DNA from 3 places in the Halomonas sp. R57-5 genome. Region 3 is predicted to be linked to each of the others. Evidence: predicted binding sites of a transcription regulator. Region 3 holds the regulator's gene; each other region holds the start of a gene.
What was found. Region 3 encodes PhoB, which activates phosphate uptake and scavenging genes when phosphate is short. Its sites were predicted from a motif close to TGTCATANNNNTGTCANA; they were not measured.
Positions count from the first base shown of each region.

Region 1: a site for PhoB is predicted at 3,752-3,769, ahead of HALO_RS09370 (PstS family phosphate ABC transporter substrate-binding protein). Genes of this name have one in related genera too.
Region 2: a site for PhoB is predicted at 4,301-4,318, ahead of HALO_RS19975 (esterase-like activity of phytase family protein). Genes of this name have one in related genera too.

Region 1 covers NZ_LN813019.1:2,050,783-2,056,332, forward strand. Annotated here, with positions in the region: gene HALO_RS09350 (PP2C family protein-serine/threonine phosphatase) at 1-1,114, shown strand, start outside; gene HALO_RS09355 (STAS domain-containing protein) at 1,104-1,622, shown strand; gene HALO_RS09360 (Bcr/CflA family multidrug efflux MFS transporter) at 1,762-2,958, shown strand; gene HALO_RS09365 (sulfite exporter TauE/SafE family protein) at 2,968-3,699, shown strand; gene HALO_RS09370 (PstS family phosphate ABC transporter substrate-binding protein) at 3,830-4,843, shown strand; gene pstC (phosphate ABC transporter permease subunit PstC) at 4,940-5,550, shown strand, end outside.
Region 2 covers NZ_LN813019.1:4,388,314-4,395,398, forward strand. Annotated here, with positions in the region: gene sodC (superoxide dismutase family protein) at 1-159, shown strand, start outside; gene HALO_RS19970 (carbon starvation CstA family protein) at 345-1,814, shown strand; gene HALO_RS19975 (esterase-like activity of phytase family protein) at 2,041-4,212, opposite strand; gene bfr (bacterioferritin) at 4,556-5,038, opposite strand; gene HALO_RS19985 ((2Fe-2S)-binding protein) at 5,230-5,436, opposite strand; gene HALO_RS19990 (RDD family protein) at 5,606-6,082, opposite strand; gene lptG (LPS export ABC transporter permease LptG) at 6,151-7,085, opposite strand, start outside.
Region 3 covers NZ_LN813019.1:39,971-42,603, reverse strand. Annotated here, with positions in the region: gene phoR (phosphate regulon sensor histidine kinase PhoR) at 1-1,210, opposite strand, end outside; gene phoB (phosphate regulon transcriptional regulator PhoB) at 1,213-1,902, opposite strand; gene ubiA (4-hydroxybenzoate octaprenyltransferase) at 2,028-2,633, opposite strand, start outside.

The sequences.
Region 1 (5,550 bases), 2.0 Mb from region 3:
CGACGGCATGTGGGTTTTTGCATCGGATGATATCGAGCATTTGCCCCCTGACACGGCGCTTATTGTTGCTCACGCACGAGCGGTGCCCAGGCAGCAGTGGTCGCAGCTGACACGTCGCCTGCCGACACTGGTGGTCAGCGACTCGCGTCAGGATGCCGACTTGATTAAGGCGATTGATGTGGGGCTGGTGGATTATATCGTCCACCCACTGCGTCACGCTGAACTGCTGCGACGCATGATCCGCAAGGCCATTGAGCTTAACGATTTGGCGTTGGAGCGTGAGAGTGACCATGCGCGTCTGGCGGAGCTAAATGAGAGCCTGGAGACTCACTTGGCCCTGCTGCGCATGGATCAACAGAGCGGGGGGCATATCCAGCGGCGTTTACTACCGCTACGCCCCAAAGTGATTAATGGGGTGTATTACGATTACGTATTTGCCCCTTCGCTCTATTTATCCGGTGATTTTCTCGATTATCAACGCTATAACGAGCGTTACAGCGCCTTCTATTTCGCTGATGTATCGGGTCATGGCGCCTCGTCGGCGTTCGTCACGGTGCTGCTCAAATACTTATGCAACCGCTGGCTGAGTGAGTGGGATGGCCAGCACCCAGAAAATCTGCCTCCAGATTGGCTAAAGGCAATGAACCGCGAGCTGCAGGGCACCGATATCGGCAAACATGCCACCTTATTTGTCGGTGTTATTGACCATGAGGCGCATACTCTGCACTATTCGCTCGGCGCACAGCTCCCCATGCCCCTGTTAGCGGCTGGGGGAGAGCTACGCCGGTTAGAAGGCGAGGGAATGCCGGTAGGCCTTTTCCCCGATGTGGAGTATCCTGCGCTGAGCTGTACTTTGCCGAGTGACTTTCGGTTGTGGCTCTGTTCAGATGGTGTATTGGAATGCTTGCCGGGTAAAACGCTCGACACGCGGCTCAAGGAGCTTGAGCAATTAGTAAGTGAGAGTGTCACGCTTGAGCAGCTGCGCGACCGGCTGGCAGAAACAAACGCACCTCTTGCTGCAGGGGATGCGGAGTTCGATGCCAACCAAGAACGCGATGCTTTACCCGATGACCTAACAATCATGATGGTGAGCGGATTTGGTCATGCTGATTGAAGAAGGCCGCATTAAAGCGGCGTTCGATTCTGGTGTTTTTGTTTTAAAACTGTGTGGTGATGTGCGCTTGACGCTCTGCGCCACGCTGGATACCCAAGCTCAACGTCTCGCCGAGACGCCGGGGTTGCGTGCCGTATTGATTGACCTGCGTGAAGCGACCAATGTGGACTCCACGGCGCTTGGCTTTCTGGCCAAGGTCGCCATGGCGGTGAAAGGGCGCCTGGAGCAATCACCAACGATTATTGTCGATAATCCCGACGTGCGGCAGATGTTGGACGTGATGGGATTTGCGCGCTTTTTCACCCTAATGGAAGCGCCGCTACAGCAGGCAGCTACGCTCAATAATGCGCTTGAAGAGCTTCCCCAAGAGCCCGCAGATGAAGAAGGGCTGCGCGACCGGATCCTGGAAGCCCACCGCATTCTAATGCATATGAACGAGCATAACCGTGAGCAGTTTCAGCCACTGGTTGAGATGCTTGAGTCGCAAGATGCCACTACGCACCATTAAACATCCCTCACCCTGATAAGCCCCTGGCCATCTCCAGGGCTATTGCTCGATAGCATCCAGCCCCGACAAATGGCTTGAAATCGGCTATGATTAGCGGCCTATCTATTCCAGTGCGTATATCATCGCCTTAAGGAGACCCATGGATCTTAATCCTCGTCGGGTAGCCATGTTGGTTGCCGCCAACACGGCGCTGGCGCCCTTTGCTATCGACGCGTATTTGCCTGCCATGGGGGTCATTGCGGAGAGCATCGGCGCTAGTATTCACCGTACTGAGCTCTCCATTAGCGTGTTTTTGTTTGGCTTTGCGTTGGGACAGCTTTGCTTTGGGCCGCTATCGGATCGCTTGGGCAGGAAGCCTGTTCTTCTGAGTGGCCTAGTGGTTTTCATGCTGGCAAGCCTGGCTATTACCCTGGTGGACAGTTTGCCCACGCTGCTGGTCTGGCGGTTTATCCAGGCGCTAGGGGGCGGGGCCTGCGTGGTCAACTCGGCGGCGATCGTGCGCGACTGCTTTAGCGGGCGCGAGGCCGCCAAAGTGATGTCCACCATGGCGATGATCATGATGCTGGCACCGTTAGTGGCGCCTACCGTGGGGAGTTTACTACTGCATATTGCCGGCTGGTGGCTGATCTTTGTGTTCCTGGCTGTCTATGCGGGTTTTTTGCTCTGGCTGTTAGGAACGCGCCTGCCTGAAACCCGTGATATGTCGCTGCCTGCAGCTTCACCGCGGCAGGTAATCCGCAACTACGCCAGCGTGCTTAAACACCGGGAAGGCATGGGCTATATCTGCGCGGTAGCGGCTTCCTTTGCGGGGCTATTTGCTTTCGTGACCGCTTCCCCGTTTCTGTACCTTGATTATTTTGGTCTCTCACCAAGTACTTATCCGCTGGTCTTTGGGGTCAACGTGGTGGTAATTGCGCTCTCTAACCGGGTCAATATTCACCTGCTGCGCAAGCGCACCCCCCAGCAAAATTTGCGCCTAGGTTTGCTTATACAGCTGGTGGCGGCGCTAGGGCTAGTGGCGGTGACCGCCTTGGATATAGCGACGCTAGCGTTTGTGGTGCCGCTGATTATGCTATTTACCGGTATGATCGGGCTGATAACGCCCAACGCGATCTCGTCGCTGTTGGATCATTTTGGCCATATCAGCGCCACGGCCACAGCGCTGCTGGGCGGCATCCAATTTACCTGCGGTGCGTTCGCGGGCGTTATGGTAGGGCTCTTTGAGGTTGAGCACCTCTGGCCCATGGTACTCACCATGCTGGGTGCTGCGTTACTGGGCAATATCGGTGTACGCAAATTAACCAAGGCGCCCAGTGTTGAAGAGCAACAGGGATGAGCGGCACTGATGAATAGCCTGCTGGTGTGGGTCAATATGCCCATGAGTACCTGGTTGGCCTGTTCCGGCGTACTTCTGCTGGGCGCCTTTGTACAGCGCGCTACCGGTTTTGGTTTAGCCGTTATCGGTGCGCCGCTACTGTTGATGCTTGAGCCGCGGCTGGTGCCGGTCGTTCTGGTGCTATTTGGATTTACCGTTTCGCTGATGATGGTTCGCCACTACTGGCATGAGGTGCGCCTGGATTCCATTGGTATGGCGCTAGTGGGGCGTCTTCCCGGCAATGCGCTGGGTATTTGGTTGCTGCTCGCCGCCCCTATGTTTCTGCTAGAAAAGCTGATTGCGGTCATCGTCCTGTTTGCGGTACTTGTCACCTTGTGCCGCTTTCAACTGCCGGTAAACCGCATAACGCTGTTTGGCGCGGGGATACTCTCCGGTATTTTCGGCACCGTCGCCGCCATTGGCGGCCCGCCCATTGTGCTGCTGATGCATGGTCTTCCGGCGGATCGCGTGCGCGGCAATTTAGCCGCTTTTTTCATTTTGACCTCCCTATTGACCTTAGTCACTCTCACCCTGGCTGACCAGATTCAACTCTGGCATTTCCAGGTCGCGCTGACCTTCCTGCCCGCGGTGTTAATCGGTAATGCCTTGGCCGATACCGTCGCCCACCGATTGGATCGACGCCTACTGCAAGGTGCCTCGCTAGCGTTGTGCACCCTCGCTGCCTTAGGTTTGTTGTGGTGATGTAAAGCTTGGATGCAGCCACGTAACGAAAAATTCTTCACGTTTTGCTCGCTGTCATGAAGTTGTCATGGAACCCGTGCAAGGTATGCCTTGCGAAGGCCAGATCCCTACATGAACAGGAGTATTTCGCATGAACCGTATTCTAAAAACCACCGTTATCGCGGCTGCTGTAATGAGCGTTGCCGGTGTTGCCCAAGCCCGTGATCAAATCCGTATCGTAGGCTCCAGTACCGTTTACCCGTTTGCCAGCTACGTAACTGAAGAGTTCGGTGCGACGACCGGCAATCCGACGCCTGTTATTGAATCGACTGGTTCGGGTGGCGGTTTGCGCCTGTTCTGTAACGGTGTTGGTGAAGGCACTCCGGACATCACTAATGCTTCACGCCGCATGAAAGTGTCTGAGTTCGAGCGTTGTGAAGAGAACGGCGTTACCGATATCACCGAGGCTAAAATCGGTTCTGACGGTATCGTTTTAGGCCAATCCAACGAAAATGACGTTGTTGACCTGACGCTTGAGCAGATTTTCATGGCAGTAGCCGCTCAGGTGCCGGTTGATGGCGAGCTAGTTGATAACCCTTACACTAACTGGAGCGAAATTGATTCTTCGCTGCCAGACCGTGAAATCTCCATCTATGGTCCGCCGACAACTTCTGGTACCCGTGACGCTTTTGAAGAGCTCGTACTGGAATCTGCATCGCTTGAAATGGATGTTTACGGCGAAGAAGGCTACACCGATATTCGCTCTGACGGTGTTTACATCGACGCTGGCGAAAACGACAACCTTATCGTTCAGCGCTTGAGTGAAGATACCGGCGCAATGGGTATCTTCGGTTACTCATTCCTTGAAGAAAACACCGATACACTGAACGGTGCCACCATTGAGGGTGTTGCGCCAGAGCCAGAAGCAATCAGCTCGGGTGACTACCCTGTTGCGCGTTCACTGTGGTTCTACGTGAAGAACCAGCACGCCGATGAAGTACCGCCGATGGCTGACTACGTCGAGATGTTTATGAGCGAGCAGATGATTGGCTCAGATGGTTACTTGAAAGATATCGGCTTGATCGTGCTGCCGGAAGACGAGCGTGAAGAGTGGCGTCAGGCTGTAGCAGATCGCACTACAATGTCAGCAGACGTTCTTAAGTAAGCGGTTGATTTAGATGTAAAAAAGGCCGGCAGCGCAAGCTGTCGGCCCGTTATTGTTAATAGGCTTCTTAACCGGTGACGACGTGAGAGAGATGCGATGCAGACCAACCAGCTTCTTTTGATTTTTTGCGGTGCGTTATTACTGCTGGGGCTGCTGGCTTTTTTTGCTGGCCGTTCAAAAGCCACTCGTTTACGAAGCGCGGGCACGGCTATGTTTGCTCAGCCAGATCAGTACGCTTGGTTTACCGTGCTTTCCACAGCCGGTCCAGCCGTGCTAGTGAGCTCAGTTGGCGCTTTCGCGCTGCTGTTAATGGGTGCCGATATTCCTACGCTCTATTTGCTCGCGGCCAGTTTGGTCGTGGCAGCCATAGGATTGATGGTCAGTCTTAACCAAGTAAAGCCCGATTTTCATGCTCGTCAAGCTATTGAGCGGGTAATCCGCATGATCTTGGCCGGGGCAGCGTTAATCTCAATTTTCACGACGTTCGGTATTTTGTTCTCGATTATTTCCGAGGCGCTGCGCTTTTTCCAAATGCACAGCTTCTGGGAGTTTATTACCGGCACTACATGGAATCCCGGCGCCAGCTTTTTAGCGTCTGCGGGTCGTGGTGATGGAGGCGGCGCTGAGTTCGGCTCAGTGCCGCTGTTTGCCGGTACCTTTATGATTACCGCCATCGCTATGTTGGTGGCGGTACCTATCGGTTTGCT
Region 2 (7,085 bases), 680 kb from region 3:
GATGGCGAAGCCAATCTCCCCGTCTTGGCGCCGCGCTTGAGCATGGAAGATATGCCTGGCCGCAGCTTGATGATTCACGAAGGCGGCGACACCTACACAGATGAGCCCCACCTGGGCGGCGGTGGCACCCGGATGGCCTGCGGCGTCGTTGAGTCTTAAGATTTGCCTTTGCTAACCGATAAATTGGGCAGCCACTAGGCTGTCCATTTTTTTGCTTAAGGCCCACTAAAGTCTAGCTGTGATTTTATAGTGCTTATCTGTAAATTCAGCCCTGCTAAAGAAGTACCTGCTTGCATGCTCACCGGTATGCTCGCCCATTCCCCTCACTGCTCTAGGTACCTTAGATGATCACCTTTATCGTATCGATCCTGCTGCTGATAGCGGGCTACTTTACCTATGGGAAGTTCGTTGAACGCGTGTTTGTGACTAACCGCAAACGTCAGACCCCTGCCTTCAGCATGCGCGACAACATCGACTACGTGCCGATGAACACCACGCGCAACTCGCTTATCCAATTATTGAACATTGCCGGGGTGGGCCCCATTTTCGGCCCCATTCTTGGTGCGCTGTATGGACCGGTGGCCTTTATCTGGATTGTGGTCGGCTGCATCTTTGCCGGTGCCGTGCACGACTACCTGACCGGTATGATCTCAATCCGCAACCACGGCGCTCACTTACCTCAGCTGGCCGGCAAGTTTCTGGGTAAAGCGATGAAGCACGTCGTCAATGGCTTCGCGATCTTGCTGCTGTTGTTAGTCGGCACGGTATTTGTGACCTCCCCCGCGGCGCTGCTGGCCAATATGACCTCGCTGTCACTGACACTGATCATTGTTGCCATCTTTATTTACTACCTGATCGCCACGCTGCTGCCAATCGATAAGGTCATTGGCCGTATCTACCCCTACTTTGGCGCCCTGCTGCTGTTCAGCGCCGCAGGTATCGGTATTGGCTTGGTTGTCACCGGCGCTCCGATCCCCGAGCTTTCGCTGCAAAATATGCACCCTGACGCCGCACCGATTTTCCCGCTACTGTTTTTAACCATCTCCTGCGGCGCGCTTTCCGGTTTTCACGCCACCCAAACGCCGATTATTTCGCGCACCACGCAAAACGAAACCAATGGGCGCAAAATCTTCTACGGCATGATGATCACCGAAGGCATTATCGCGATGATCTGGGCGGCCGCCGCCATGAGCCTGTTCTACGGCGACCAGTCGCTTTCCGATGTGCTGGCGGCCGGTGGCCCTGCCGCGGTGGTCAGCGAAGTATCTACCACCATGCTCGGCGCGGTGGGTGGCACCCTGGCCGTGCTCGGCGTTATTGTGCTGCCGATCACCTCGGGCGATACCGCCTTTCGCAGCGCGCGGATGATCATCGCCGACTACATTAAGATCGATCAAAAGCCGATTATGAAGCGCGTCATGGTCGCTCTACCGCTGTTTGTGGTGTCTTACGCGCTAACCCATATGGACTTCACACTGCTATGGCGCTACTTCTCCTGGGCGAATCAGACCACCGCCGTGATCGCGCTGTGGGTAGGCACCATGTACTTGGTGCTGTCGCGTAAGCCTCACTGGATCACCTCGATCCCAGCCACCTTTATGACCATGGCCACCTTTACCTATTTAGCCTACGCGCCGATCGGTTTTGGTCTGCCGCTGCAGTTAAGCTACGTGGTCGCGGCGCTAGGTACGCTCCTTTGCATCGCGCTGTTTATGAAGCGTGTCCGTCGTCTAAGCCGGGCAACTTTTGCCGTTGATGAGCCGGCGGTACCGAGCCAGTTTGTGGACAGCGGCGAGGTGATGGCAGCTAAATAGTTAGGCGCTCCATAACGTTACCGCCACACTCTCTTCACAGGACGCTCTTCACAAGACATTCTCCACACAAGAGCCACTCCACAAAAAAGGGCACACATCAGCCACATAACCGTGTTTGATGCGTGCCCTCGCTTTTTCTCCTATCTCGCCTATCCTTCCTTTTTTCCCCTACTCCTCATGTTTATCGCTTCCATGCTGCTGCGGTATAGACGAATACAGGCAGGGACTACTCCAGCGGTATCGACCAGAAGTAGGTCTCGCCAGAGCTATCGTCCACACCGTCGTTGTCACTGACCAGCCAGGCGTTGCCATTATCGTTAATCGCCATTCCTTCAATCTTGTCCACCACAAAGCCGTTGTAGCTGGCTAGGTCGGGAATCAGGTCGCGCACTAGCTGTTTCTCGGCCACCGGCAGCTCACCGCCCAGCGGGGCAGGTTCCAGGCCATCCAGGGCAATGCGGGTCACTTGCTTAACCTTAGCCTCGGCGCCGATCTGGTTGTCGCGCTCGATCAAATACAGCCAATCGCCATGGGCGGTGATTTCGGAGAGGCCAATCCAACCCTGTTCCACGTTATCCAGCGGGTAATGAACAGCGCCCCACTCGCCACTGTCGATATCAAAACGCAGTAGCTTGACCATGCCTTCGGGGTCATCCTGCCAGGGGCGCTGCAACGCCAGCCACAGTTGATCATCAATGCGCGTGACGCCTTCTAATCCCCACTTCAATGCCTGTTGAGCGAGCGCCTCGGGAAGTGCAATTCCTTGGATAATCTCACCGTCGGAACCCACATGATAAAGGGTGTTGGCAAGGCCTTTGTCGTTACCTTCGGAAGCGACCCAGAAGCCACCTTCACCATCGGTGGTAATGCCTTCCATATCCAGGCCTAGCGCAGGTTCACCGTTGCGGGTCACGTCCAGTGCTGCCGTAATCCGCGCTGGGGAGGCTGAGGGGTCGATGGTAAAGATGCGCGGCTGGGCGCTGTAGAAGCTGTCATTGACCGCATAAAGTACGTCGTCAGTGGCGACTAACCCGGAAAGTGCGCCCCAACCGATCAGTTCATCGGCGCCCGCCGAGGTCAGGGTAGGATAGACCGCTGGCGCATCCTGATATTGATAAATCATGACATGGGCGCGGGGGCCGCCGTCTTCGCCCAGATCCCCTTCATTGGCGGTGGCTAACAGGCCACGGCTGGGAATCGCCACGGCGCCTTCGGGAGACAGGCCCGAGGGCAGTAGCTGGGTGAGCTGCGGTTCGGCCAGGTTGCTAACGTCATAAACGCCCACCAGCGAGCCGCGCTCGGAAAGCAGGAAGACATAGGGCGTACCTTCGAACACCGCAAGCTCCATCCCCTCCGGCTCGCTGCCTTTGGCATCCGAACGCTTATCGGGGTAGTGACCCGCTTCAATCACCGCGCGCTCGAATGAAGTACCTGACTCGTATACCACCTCGCCGCGCTTGTTGAAGATCGTCCAGCCGCGCGCGCCGCCATCCATATCGCCTTCGTTGGCAATAGCGAAGTGGTCGTTGTCGATCCACTGCAAAGCGTCCGGCTCACGCAGGCGCTCGGCTTGCTGCTCGTTGAAAATCAGCGCACCGMCATCGCTGGCGTCAATGCCGTCCAGCTCGACAGTCCCGGCACTGAAATCCGCCACCACCTTTCCGGCGTAGTCGAGCACCACCAGGTGGTTGTTCTCCTGCACGGTGACGACGGTCTCACCCAGGGTATTGATATCGACAAACTCCGGCTCGGGATCCTCGGGGGCGATCTCGGCGAGCCCGGTTACGTCGGCGTAGAGCAGGCTGTCGCAGTTAACCAGCCCTTCCGCATTGATCTCCACCAGTGCCACGGAACCGCCGGGCATCTGCGGTACACGTCCATCACCCGCCTCTTCGTCGCGTTCGTTCTCAATGGCGACAGCGACAAAGCGCCCATCGGGGGCCGCAGCGGAAGCCACACTATCGGGCTGTCCGTCCAGCGGGCAGGAGGCGAGTATCTCGCCACTGGCTAAATCGACCGTACGCAGTTCCCCGGAAGGTTCGCTGTAGGAAGCCGATGTATTCACTCCGACATAGGCCATATTGCCGAGCACCGATACGGCCGTAGGCTCACCGTCCATAACGATATTACCCAGCGGTTGCGGATTAGCCGGGTCGCTGATATCGATGCGCCCGATCACGCCCAGCGGGCTATCGGTATACACCAGCGTCATGCCATCACCGGAGGCAGCAATGATTTCAGGCGCGGTCTCGCGTGTACGATCCTCGCCCTCGGCCATGTTATCGGGAACCGCGAAGCTGGCGATGCGGTTGAAATGCTTATCTGCCGCACCTGCCGCTTGCGTGGCGGCCAGCACAGCAGCCAGCGCCAATAGGATTGGTCTGCGTTTGAGTATCATGATGGAGTTAATCCCCTGCTTAAGCTTAAGAAACGACTGATTAAGTTATTAAACTTGCTATGCCCGATTAACTATCCAACACCATGGCGATGTCAGGCTTATGACACTCACAGGCTAAGTTAGCGCCGTTGGCTATCGGCACACCTCAACGCTAAACCCAGGCTGCCGCGAAGATGGGMAAGTAGTGAAGGAACGCATAGGGGAAAAGGGAAGCAGGAAAATCGATAGATAAAAGGAGACTTTAGAACGAAAGCAGCCAGTCAGTTAGCCCTGACTGGCTGCTTTTTAGCTAGTTTTGGTTGCTAGCTTGCTTCTATACATACGACATACGCGCGATAGCGTTTTACTCGTCGCCTGCCATCTGCATTTGACGCTGCATATAATTCTGAATACCCACCTTGTCGATCAAACCAAGTTCCGTTTCGATGTGGTCGATATGGTCTTCTTCGTCGGCGAGCAGGTCACGCAGCATATCGCGAGTCACGTAATCTTTAACGCTTTCGCAATAGGTGATCGCTTCGATGTAGTCGTTGCGGCCGTCGTGCTCAATTTTTAGATCGCTTTCGAGCATCTCTTTGACGTTTTCGCCGATGTGCAGCTTGCCCAGGTCTTGCAGGTTGGGGATACCTTCGAGGAACAGGATACGCTCGATGATCTTGTCAGCGTGCTGCATCTCTTCGATGGACTCATCGTATTCCCATTTGGCGAGGGCTTTCAGACCCCAATCTTTATACATTTTGGCGTGCAAAAAGTACTGATTGATCGCAACCAGTTCGTTGCCGAGCGCCTTATTAAGATGCTCAATAACTTTCGTATCACCTTTCATAACGTCACCTTTTCTACTGTAATGCTGATGTTTAATCTAGTTTAGACAATACGATCAAGCAGTTACGTTTGGAGAAGAGCATAGACGCAAATAGCTATACTCCCAGCGTTTCTGAGAGTATAGATAAGGTGATTAAAAGTTCAAGTAAATCAGTTGTTTGCTAAAGATAACCCTAACAATAGTGATTCGCGTCACACGGCGTAAGCGAGCCCCATATTGGCTTCCTGGCGCGCTTCCTGAACGGCATCGCGGGTAATAGATTTAGCATAGCACGCGCACTTACCACACTGCGTTGCGCAGCCGGTTGCCTCGCGTACTTCTCGCCAGCTTCGCGCACCGTCGTCAACGTGCTGGCGAATCTGATGGTCGGTTACTCCCTTGCACACGCAAACGTACATGGCGACACCTCATAGAAATCATGAGATGAATGTAAATGATTCGCATACATCTTATCAAGTAGAAATTACTGCTTTTTGCTAGCCATTCGTCTTAGTAAATATGAAGAGCGCGATAAGATATTGTCGAAGCGACGCTTTTTTCAAAAAAAATGGCCGATGCCCGGTAAAACTATTTTTTCGGCAAAACCACCGTTTGTGTGTTGGAAGCAATATCCGGCCAGCTACGGCGCTGTTTATCGAACAGCACCCATAAGTAGCCCAAACCCAAGGCCAGTAGCGAGAGCCACGCCACCGCGCAGCGAATCAGGCACTGCTTCAAGTTCAGCGAATAGCCATCTGCTGCTTGCACCCGCAGCCGCCACGCCTGCATGCCCAGGGTCATACCACCGCGTGACCAGGAAAAAACAAAAAACAGCGTGACAAAAAACACCAGCATGAGGCGCAGGCTCCAAATATCGCTGGCCGTGGTGCCAATCTCTTCGGGCTGCTGACCAAGCACATAACGGAAAAACAGCATATGTACGACCGTCACGGCGATCCATATGGCAATGACTAAAAAACCGTCATACAGCATGGCGCCCAAACGGCGGCCAAGGCCCGCTGGCCATACGCTATCCAACTGAGTAAAGCGTCGTGTTTCCCTCATTCTTTCCCAGCTCCTGGCTGTTTATTGGCGGTTTTCAGGCGATAAGCAGCAGCGATGCCGTTGCGGCATTAACCGTTGCGACGTAGAAAGTAGATCCCGACCCCGGCGCACGCCAGTGTCGGCACCAGCACCGCCCAGACGGGCGAGAAGCCAAAAATCGTCGAGGCGGGCGCCAGAAGATCCTGAACATACTTAAAGCTCAGCCCAGTGATCACGCCGTAAAATACCCGGGTGCCTGCAGCCACCGTACGCAGCGGTCCAAACACAAAGGAGGCAGCAATCAGCACCAGCGAGCCCATGGTCAGCGGCATCAGCATCTTCTGCCAAAAATACAGCAGCGCTTGGTCATTCTGCAGGTTTTGCGCTTCAAGGAACTGGGCATAGGCCCACAGTTCGCTGGGCGCCTGGCTCTCGATATCGCGCAGCAGCCGCTCTAACTGGGTGGGGGTAAAGGACGTTTCCCAGCCCATGCTTGCCGTCTGTTCGGACTCGGTGTGGTCGTCAAAAATGCGCGTGGTCGCCACGTTTTCCAACCGCCAGGCATCGCCTTCCCAACGTGCCCGCTGGGCGTAGGTGGCTTCGACAAGCTGGCGGTCATCAAAGCGATAGCGGGTTAAGTCGAGCACCACATCATCGGCACGAATCGCCCCGAAACGGTAGACGCTGTCGCCCTCGATCTGCCAGCCGCTGCGGCTGGTCAGCATAGCGCCTTCGCCCTGAAGTTTTTCCAATCGCCACGCCTCGGCATACTGCTCGGTGCGCGGGCTGACATACTCAGCGACCAGCAGCACCACAACGACGACCACCAGCACCGGTTTCATCACGCCCCACACGATGCGCGCCAGCGAACGCCCAGCAGCGCGCATAACGGTGAGCTCGTTACTTGAGGCCATACTGCCCAAGCCAATTAGCGCGCCGATTAATACCGCCACAGGGGCATACTGATAAAAGCGCCAAGGCGTGCGCATAAGCAGGTAAAGCAATGCATCGAGCGCGGTATAAC
Region 3 (2,633 bases):
CATCGTGACGCAATAGCACGTGCTTAACGATCGCCAAGCCTAAGCCTGTACCACCGGTCGCAGTGCTGCGCCCCTTATCGACTCGGTAAAAGCGTTCGGTTAAGCGGGGAATATGAACGGGATCAATCCCTTCACCATTGTCTTCAACATCTATATAGCCCCCGCCAGTAGCGCTAGCTTTCCAGCGCAGTGTGATTTGGCTGCCTGCTGGCGTGTAGCGCACCGCATTAAAGGCCAGATTAGAGACGGCGCTGCGAATTTCCTGTTCGCTACCTAACAGCCGCGCATCGCTTTCAAGCGCCACTGTGATGGTATGCCGCTGATGCGACAGGGCCAGCGCATCATCACAAACGCTTTGTAGTAAAGGCCCAAGTGGCAGCGGGTGATGATCTTTACCGCCCTGATCAATCTCCAGACGCGAAAGCAGCAATAAGTCATTGACCAAATTCTGCATCCGCTGGGTCTGTTCCTGCATTTGCTGGATACTACGACCTAATCGCGGCGGCAACTGATCGGCAATATCACTGTAGGTTTCCAAATAGCCGGAGAGCACGGTCAAAGGAGTGCGCAGCTCGTGGGAGACATTGGCAACAAAGTCGCGCCGCATCTGCTCAAGGCGATGCAAGCGGGTGATATCGCGCGCCATCACCAAGCGTTCATCGTCACCGTACAGGGTAATTTGATACTGCAGAATTCGCCGTTCATCAATCGGCGAGGTTAGCGTTAATGGCTCACTGTAGTTACGCGCATTAAAGTAACTGATAAAGCTTGGATCGCGCAGCAGATTGGTAATGTGCTGACCACGGTCATGGGCGGTTTGTAGCCCTAGCATGGCGGTGGCAGCGCTGTTCCACCACTCCAGATCACCGTGACGGTCAAGCATGACCACGCTGTCGCGCATCGCTTCAGACGACTCTTGAATACGCGCTAAGGTAGCGCGCAGACGGCTTTGGGTAATACGCTGGCTTTTTTGATAGCGGTATAAGCGGTCAAATAMCTCGCCCCACATTCCGCGAGCAGCAGGCGGCTCATCGTGTGGGTGAAGGGTGAGCCACTGGTAGAGCTCGCGCAACTGACGTAAATGGTAAAACAGGCATACCGCTAGCCCTGCCGAAAGCCCTAGCCCAGCCGAGCCCAATAGCCAACCTAAGCAAGTACCCAGCGTGGACAGCCACGCTATTCGCCACAGCTCACGACTCCATAAACGCACATTTACACCCGTGCAGAGAAACGGTAACCGGTACCCCGAACCGTTTGAATCAGGTTTTGATGCACGTCGCCCAGCGCTTTGCGCAAGCGGCGAATATGCACATCGACCGTGCGTTCTTCGACGTAGACGTTGCCGCCCCACACTTGGTCAAGCAGTTGGCTACGCGTGTAAGCGCGCTCTTGATGGGTCATAAAAAACTGCAGCAAACGGTACTCGGTAGGCCCCATTTCCAGCGCTTTGCCGTGGGCGCTGACCCGGTGGCTTACCGGATCAAGTAGCAGACCGTTAATCTCTATCGGGTCTTCAACCCCACGCGGGGTCGCACGGCGCAGCACCGCCTTTAACCGAGCCACCAATTCCCGGGGTGAAAAGGGCTTGGTGATATAGTCATCGGCACCGGCTTCAAGCCCTTGAATTTTATTATCCTCTTCGCCTTTAGCGGTGAGCATAATAATAGGAATTTCGGCGGTAGCTTCTTCACGCTTTAAGCGCCTTGCCAGCTCAATTCCGCTAGTGCCCGGCATCATCCAGTCCAGCAGCAGTAGATCGGGTTGGTGGTCAACCACCATAGCATGAGCATCTTGGGCATTATCCGCTTCGAGCACGCGATAGTCAGCCATTTCCAGCGCTACCGCGATCATCTCGCGAATCGACGCTTCATCATCGACAATCAGAACGGTCTTGGCGGTCATACCAGAGCCTCACGGTGTTCGAAAAAACTAGTTCAAAGAAAGCGAATTCAAAGAAAAACAGTTMAATGACATGTCAATGACGATAACACCATGACTTGATGACAGTTACATGMCAACCGCCGAGATTACCCAGTGATAGGCCACCAACTTAGCGCGATACCGGCAAAAATCAGTAGCCCCGACCAGTGATTATTGAGAAACGCCTGGAAGCAGGGATCCCGCTCCTGATAGCGAATTAAGCGCTGCTGATGCAGGAAAGTCGCCGCCATGGCCGCAAGCCCTAACCAGAAGAATCCACCTAAACCAACCCGCCAGCCTACCCAGGCCAACAACCCCAGAGTGGCTAACTGGAGCAGGCCGATAATCAAACGATCCGCGTTTCCAAACAGCACGGCCGTCGATTTAATGCCAATTTTTAAATCGTCGTCGCGATCGACCATGGCGTACTGGGTATCATAGGCCACTGTCCAGCACACATTAGCGCAGAATAGCAGCCATGCTTCCAGCGGCACGTGGCCAAGCACGGCGCCAAAAGCCATCGGAATTGCCCAGGAAAAAGCCGCGCCCAGCACCACCTGGGGAAAGTGGGTATAGCGCTTCATAAACGGATAAATAATCGCCAGCAGCACCCCGCCCAGCGAGAGCAGCACCGTAAACCAGTTGGTTAGTAGTACCAGAATAAACGCCGCGGCCACCAGGGCAATAAACAGCAGCTGCGCCTCGGTTTCGCT